Regions from separate parts of the Yimella lutea genome, predicted to be linked through region 3. Evidence: predicted binding sites of a transcription regulator. Region 3 holds the regulator's gene; each other region holds the start of a gene.
The links. The regulator LexA, encoded in region 3, represses DNA repair genes until DNA is damaged. The targets are predictions, from matches to a motif close to TCGAACANNTGTTCGA.
Positions count from the first base shown of each region.

Region 1: a site for LexA is predicted at 1,362-1,377, ahead of FB459_RS15925 (DNA polymerase Y family protein). Genes of this name have one in related genera too.
Region 2: a site for LexA is predicted at 947-962, ahead of ruvC (crossover junction endodeoxyribonuclease RuvC). Genes of this name have one in related genera too.

Region 1 covers NZ_VFMO01000001.1:3,312,747-3,315,008, forward strand. Annotated here, with positions in the region: gene FB459_RS15915 (hypothetical protein) at 1-193, shown strand, start outside; gene FB459_RS15920 (DUF2382 domain-containing protein) at 260-1,189, opposite strand; gene FB459_RS15925 (DNA polymerase Y family protein) at 1,388-2,262, shown strand, end outside.
Region 2 covers NZ_VFMO01000001.1:1,853,491-1,855,752, forward strand. Annotated here, with positions in the region: gene FB459_RS08830 (YebC/PmpR family DNA-binding transcriptional regulator) at 1-483, shown strand, start outside; gene ruvC (crossover junction endodeoxyribonuclease RuvC) at 973-1,539, shown strand; gene ruvA (Holliday junction branch migration protein RuvA) at 1,536-2,141, shown strand; gene ruvB (Holliday junction branch migration DNA helicase RuvB) at 2,138-2,262, shown strand, end outside.
Region 3 covers NZ_VFMO01000001.1:1,621,375-1,623,636, reverse strand. Annotated here, with positions in the region: gene FB459_RS07700 (LysM peptidoglycan-binding domain-containing protein) at 1-293, opposite strand, end outside; gene FB459_RS17235 (hypothetical protein) at 454-609, shown strand; gene lexA (transcriptional repressor LexA) at 606-1,349, shown strand; gene FB459_RS07690 (Sir2 family NAD-dependent protein deacetylase) at 1,350-2,240, opposite strand.

The sequences.
Region 1 (2,262 bases), 1.7 Mb from region 3:
CCGGGGCGCGACCCTGCTTGTTGCCGGCGCTTGGCCGCAGGCGACCAGCACCTTCGAGGTGACCGCCGATCGTTGGCACGGGCTCGAACACGGCCATGGCCACCTGGTGAGTCGCGAGTTGACGATCTCGTGCACCCGCGGCCACCGCACCACGAGCGCCACCGTCCAGTGGCCACCACCGCACCGTCGGTGAGATCTTCCGCGACATGAGAAGTGGCCCCGGGAGAACCCCGGGGCCACTTCATGCGATCACGACAGCTCAGTGGTTGTCGCGGCCGTCCTTCAGGTCGCGAGCCTTGTCCTTCGCCTTGTCGGCAAGGCCGCGGTTGTCGTCGCGGTCACCGTCGACACCACGACGGCCGTCCTCGTCGACGACGACTTCCTCACGGCCGACCTCGGCGTCGACGCGGCGCTCGTCCTGGACCTTGTTGGTCTGCAGTCCGACGCGCTCCTTGTCGACGACCTCCTTGTCGACCACCGGACGCTCCTCGGAGAGGGTCACCGACACCTCGTCGTCGCCGAGCTTGCCGCCACGGCTGCCGTCGCCATCGGTGATCGGCTCACGGACGACCTCGAACTCCTCGCGCTCGACCGGCACGGTGACGGTCTTCTGCTCGGTGACGACGTGCTTGCGCAAGCGGACGCGGCCGGTCTCGACACGCTCCTTGCCGACCTTGAGCTCCTCCTCGCGGCGGACGACCGAGTTGTCGTCGCCGTCGAAGCCACGTCGGTCGCGGTCGCCGGTGTCGGGACGGTCGAGGTCACGGTCGACATCTCCGCCACGGCCGGCAACTTCACCAGCAGCACCGGCAACACCCAGGCCGTCACGGTCGCGGTCGCCGTCATTGCCGATGCGGCCGTCATCCACACCGCCGGCGCGGCCACCGTCGAGCTGGTAGTAGCGGTAGATCTCGTCCTGCTCCTGCTCGGACAGGTGACCGTCGGCGTCGACGTTCGGCGCGTCCTTGATGAAGTCCTTGGTGTACGGGACACGCAGGTCGTCACCGTCGTTCTGCGCCATGTCCAGCGGAACGAAGGTCTCGTTGTTGCCGAAAAGCCCGGTCTTCACCGTCACGAAGGTGGGGCGGTCGGTCTCGTCGTCCAGGTAGACCTGGCCGATGGAACCGACCTTGTCACCGTCCTGGTCGACAACGTTCTGGCCGTGCAGCCGATTGATGTCAAGCGTCATGAACTACAACCCCTTCAAGAGATGTTGGTTGAGACTTCCTGCTCTCCCAAGACTGTTCGCTGAACAGTCACATCTCATTTGTGTCATGCCTGAGGACGAAGTGGGGGCTTGCGGAGCGACAGATTTTCTGATTGATGTCCCACCTGCCCGCGACTCACCGCGCTTGCCTAGTTCGTACACATGTTCGATACTCGATGGATGACCGCGTCCATCCCACTCAGCACACGCCCCGCGCGTGCGCTGGTCGTGTGGTGCCCGAACTGGTCGATCGAGGCGGTACGCCGCTCGATGGGAAGCGCCGCCCCGTCGGCCTTCGCACTGGTTCGGGCCGGCCGGCTCGTCGCGGTCTGCGAGACCGCGGCCCAGGAAGCCGTGACCGTCGGCCTACGGGTCCGAGAAGCGCAGGTACGGTGTCCGAATCTTGTTGTCCTGCAACATGACCCGGCACTCGACGAGCGACACTTCGCGCCGGTTCTACGTGCGGTGGAGAAGCTCGTTCCCCACATGCAGGTGCTGCGTCCAGGCACAATCGCGATGCGTATCGCCGGTGCTTCGCGTTTCTACGGCAGCGAGGACGCCGTGGTGGAGAGCCTGTTCGACCAACTGAGCGACACCGACGTCCCCGACGCCCGGATCGCAGTCGCCGAAGGACTCTTCGCAGCAGAGCAGGCCGCGTACGCGACGACACCCGAACGCCCGTTCGTCAACCTGTCCGCCGACGACACCCACCGCTTCCTACGCACCCTGCCGGTCGAGGCCGTCGCGCAGGAGGTCGATCAACTTGACCTGGCAAAAACTCTGCGCCGCATCGGTATTCGCAACCTCGGCGCGTTCGCTCGACTGCCTCGACAACAGGTTCATGCACGCTTCGGCGAGGGTGGCCTGCGCGCCCACCGACTCGCGAGCGGGCAGGACGCTCCTTTGTTGCGCACATCCCCGGTGCCCACCGATCTTTCGGTACGTGCGGTCTGCGACCCACCGGCCACCGACACCACCACCATCACCCACTGGGTACGCGTTCACTGCGAGCAATTGACCGAGCGCCTGCGCCGTGCCGGACAGGTCTGTCACGA
Region 2 (2,262 bases), 230 kb from region 3:
CCCGGCGGAGTCGCGCTGCTCATCGAGTGCCTGACCGACAACAAGAACCGCGCCGTGGCTGAGGTGCGTACCGCGCTGCAGAAGAACGGCGGCTCGATGGCCGACTCCGGCTCGGTCGCCTTCCAGTTCCATCGCAAGGGTGTCGTCATCGTCCCGAAGGGCGACAACACCGAGGACGACCTGCTCGAGATCGTGCTCGACGCCGGCGCCGAGGAGATCAACGACCACGGCGAATCGTTCGAGATCGTCTCCGAGGCAGGCGATTTCGTTGCCGTGCGTGAGGCGCTGCAAGCGGCCGGTGTCGACTATGACTCCGCCGAGTCGTCCTGGCTGCCGACCGTCGAGGTGCCGCTCGACAAGGAAGGCGCCAAGAAGATGTTCCGCGTCATCGAGGCGCTCGAGGACTCCGACGACGTGCAGAACGTGTTCGCCAACGGTGACGTGTCGGACGAGGTGCTCGCCGAACTCGACGCCGAGGACTGATCCCGTTCCACCTCGAACTCGACCCGGCAGACTCGCTCCGCCGGGTCGATTCGTTTCTTCCCCGATCAGGGGTCGGTGCCCGGACTGCTGACCCTGAATCTCTCCAATCCGTAGCGCGTGAAGGCGCAGGCGCTCCTGCACTGGCTGTCGCCGCCCAGAAGACGTGTGGGTGCTGACCGAGATCGGCGGCGGCGAGGGGTCACGATTGATCGAGGCCGTCTGCCGCCAGGCTGGGTACTCGGTCATGTCGTCGGACGTGATCACACCGGACTCGGCTGCCGATACGATCACGCGTTCGTCACCGAAGGCTTCGTCGTCCGGCGATGCGACCTCGATCAGACACCGCGGATCGAGGGGCACACCGATCATGCGGCGCTCGTGCTCGATGTCGATGCACCCTGCTCATCCCAGTCCGGCGCGCCTGCGTGAATCGCCCCGCCGGTACGGGTTAACGTTCCTGAAACCGAACATTTGTGCGAGGAGTGGACTGTGCGTGTACTCGGCGTCGACCCGGGGCTGACCCGGTGCGGCATCGGAGTGGTCGACGGCGGCATCGGGCAACCGGTGCGGCTCGTGGGCGTCGGCGTGATCCGTACGCCCGTCGGCGACGACCCGGCCGAGCGACTGCTCACCCTGCAGACCGAACTCGACCAGTGGTTGTCCGACTACGAACCGGACGTGGTCGCGGTCGAGCGGGTCTTCGCCAAGGCGAACATCAAAGGGATCATGGGCACCGCGCAGGCGTCCGCCGTGCCGATGCTCGCCGCCGCGCGTCGCGGGTTGCCGTTGGTGATGCACACGCCCAGTGAGGTGAAGGCGTCCGTCACCGGCAACGGCCGGGCCGACAAGGCCCAGGTCACTTCGATGGTGACCCGTATCCTGCGGCTCGAGGTCGCGCCCAAACCGGCGGACGCCGCTGACGCACTCGCTCTCGCGATCTGCCATGTCTGGCGCGGGGGTGCGCAGGCACGCATTGCGAACGCCGCTGCTGCACAACGAAACTCACGACCGAAAGAGGCTCCGTTGGTCCGGGCGTCAAACAGGTACGCACGATGATTTCTTCCATCCGCGGCAGCGTGTTGAGTGCCGGTCTCGACAATGTCGTCGTCGAGGTCGGGGGAGTGGGCATGCTCGTTCACACCACGCCCGCGCATGCAGCGTCAGCGCGCGCCGGCACCGAAGCGACCTTCTTCACCACGCTGGTCGTGCGCGAGGACTCCCTGACGTTCTACGGGTTCGGCGACGACTCCGAACGCAAGCTGTTCGAACTGGTCCAGACCGTCAGCGGGGTCGGTCCCCGGCTCGCACTGGCGATGCTCGCCGTGCACGCACCGGATGCCCTACGCGGGGCGATCGCCGGTGGGGATGTGCCCACGCTGATGAAGGTGCCCGGTATCGGCAAGAAGGGCGCCGAGCGCATCGTGCTGGAACTCAAGGACAAGGTCGGTGCCCTCACCGGCGGCGGGTCTTCCTCGTTGCCGCAGCCGCAGGTGCCTGCCGCCGACGAGACGCAACAACAGGTCGTCGATGCGCTCGTCGGCCTCGGCTGGTCGACCAAACAGGCGCAGGACGCCGTCGCCAAGGTCACCAAGGCCGACGACGCCCCCACGGATGTCTCGCAACTGCTGCGAGTGACCCTTCGTAGCCTGGGCCGATGAGCGAGTACGACGACTCCTCCTACGAGGCCGGCGCCCGCATCGTCGACCCCGGCGTCGCACCCGATGAACGCCACTTCGAGGCGGCACTGCGTCCGAGGCGGTTGGCGGAGTTCCCCGGCCA
Region 3 (2,262 bases):
ACCGGCAACTGCGGGTAGGCCTGGTGCGCAACCTCGGACAGCGTCTGCCCCGGCTGCACCACCAACTGCGTCGCCGACGGCGAGGAGGCGAAGGCCCGCCCGGCACCCCAGCCCGCCGCGATCAGGGTGGTGAGCACGAGCGCGGCGAGCACGCGACGGCCGCGCATGGTGAGCCGAACCTCGTCCCGGCCGAGTCGCGCGACCGGCTGGTTCGACGGCACGAGGGTCAGGTGACGCCGGCGCTGCGGTGTGCGGACCACACGCGGCTGATCCCAGCGAGCAACTGCACTCATGATGTTCTCCGTCCCTGGCGCGAGGCGCCGGATCAAGTTCTCCTTCGCACACGTGTGCGATAGAACGTCTGTACGATGTATAGCACGGCTGTTCGAATGATGCGAGACACGCCTCGTACAAATGTTTGAAAACTGTGTCCGAGCCGCATAGCCTCTTTCCATGCTCCGCAGCCTGGCACCGACCACCGACAACCTCCTTCGAAAGAGCGCTGCACGGCTCGCCGACAGCAGCTTCATCGGTCGTCCAGGACGCATCACCCGGGGCATGAAGGGCCGTACCGATCGACCCGCCCGCACCACCTCACCGACGGCATGACGAAGGACGCAGACGAAATGGCCAAGATCCACCAGCTGCCCGACGACGAGGGCGGCGTAGCGCTGACCACCCGCCAGCGCAAGGTCCTCGAAGTGATCCGCAACTCCGTCGACCGGCGCGGCTACCCGCCGAGCATGCGGGAGATCGGTGAGGCCGTCGGCCTGACCAGCCCGAGTTCGGTGGCCCACCAACTGTCGATGCTCGAGCGCAAGGGTTATCTGCGCCGTGACCCCAACCGTCCCCGCGCGATCGAGGTCATCTCCCCCGATCACCAGCAGGACAAGCGGGGCGTGCGTGGCGGTTCCAGCGTCACCTCGAGCGACGAGTCCACCATCGACGAGACCGGCGCCGGCGACCAGCGTCCGGCAGCCTCCTACGTGCCCGTCGTCGGACGCATCGCGGCCGGCGGGCCGATCCTGGCCGAAGAGGTCGTCGAGGACGTCTTCCCGTTGCCCAAGCAGATCGTCGGTGAGGGCGACCTGTTCCTGCTCAAAGTGGTCGGTGACTCGATGGTCGACGCCGCAATCTGCGACGGCGACTGGGTCGTCGTGCGCCAGCAGCCGACCGCGACCAACGGCGACATCGTCGCCGCGATGCTCGACAACGAAGCCACCGTCAAGACGTTCAAGCGTCGCGACGGCAAGGTCTGGCTGATGCCGCACAACCCGGCGTACGACCCGATCGACGGTGACCACGCGGTGATCCTCGGCAAGGTCACGGCCGTCCTGCGGCGGGTCTGATCACCGGCGTCGATCGCCGCTCGCGTCCCGGTCGACGTCACCCAGTACGTCCCACACCGCCTCCTGCAGCACCTCGCTCAGGGGGCGGTGTACGTGTCTGGTGGCCAGATGTTCCGCTCGCGACCAACCGGTGTTGACCAGAACGATCGGGATGTCGCGCTCGGCAGCACGCCGCGCGAAACGGAAGCCGGACATCACACCGAGCGAGGATCCGACCACCAGCAGCGACTTTGCCCGCTCGAGACGGTTGAAGCAATGGGCGACCAGATCCTTGGGTACCGATTCGCCGAACATCACGACGTCCGGCTTCAGCAGGTCGCTGCCACAGGTCGGGCACACCACCAGTTCGATGTCATGGATCAGCGAGGGGTCGATGTCGACGTCGCCATCCGGGCGCAGCGGCAGGTCGCGCGCCCTCTCGGCGTCCTGCGCGAACACCGGATTGCGCGTGGCGAACTGCTGCTGGATCCACTCTCGGTCGGCAAGCGCCCGGCAGTTCAGGCAGACGGCTCGCCCGAGGTTGCCGTGCAACTCGATGACATCGCGGGACCCTGCCTGCTGGGCCAGGCCGTCGACGTTCTGGGTGATCGTCGTCTCGAACAGGCCCGCCTTCTCCAGCGCGGCGAGGTGACGGTGCGCTTCGTTGGGCCGCGCCGTCCGGAACCTCTCCCATCCGACATAGGACCGGCTCCAATAGCGTTGCCGCGCAGCGACTCCGGCCCGGAACTCGCTCACCGTCATGGGCTCCACACGGCGTACCCCGTCCGGTCCGCGGTAATCGGGCAGCCCGGATTCGGTGGACAGCCCGGCCCCGGTCATGACCAACACGTCGCCCTCGCGGAGCAGGTGTGCCAGGTGGCTGCGGTCGTCCATCGGACCTTCGTTCTCCATGGGTCGGGTCTGTTCCGAGTTC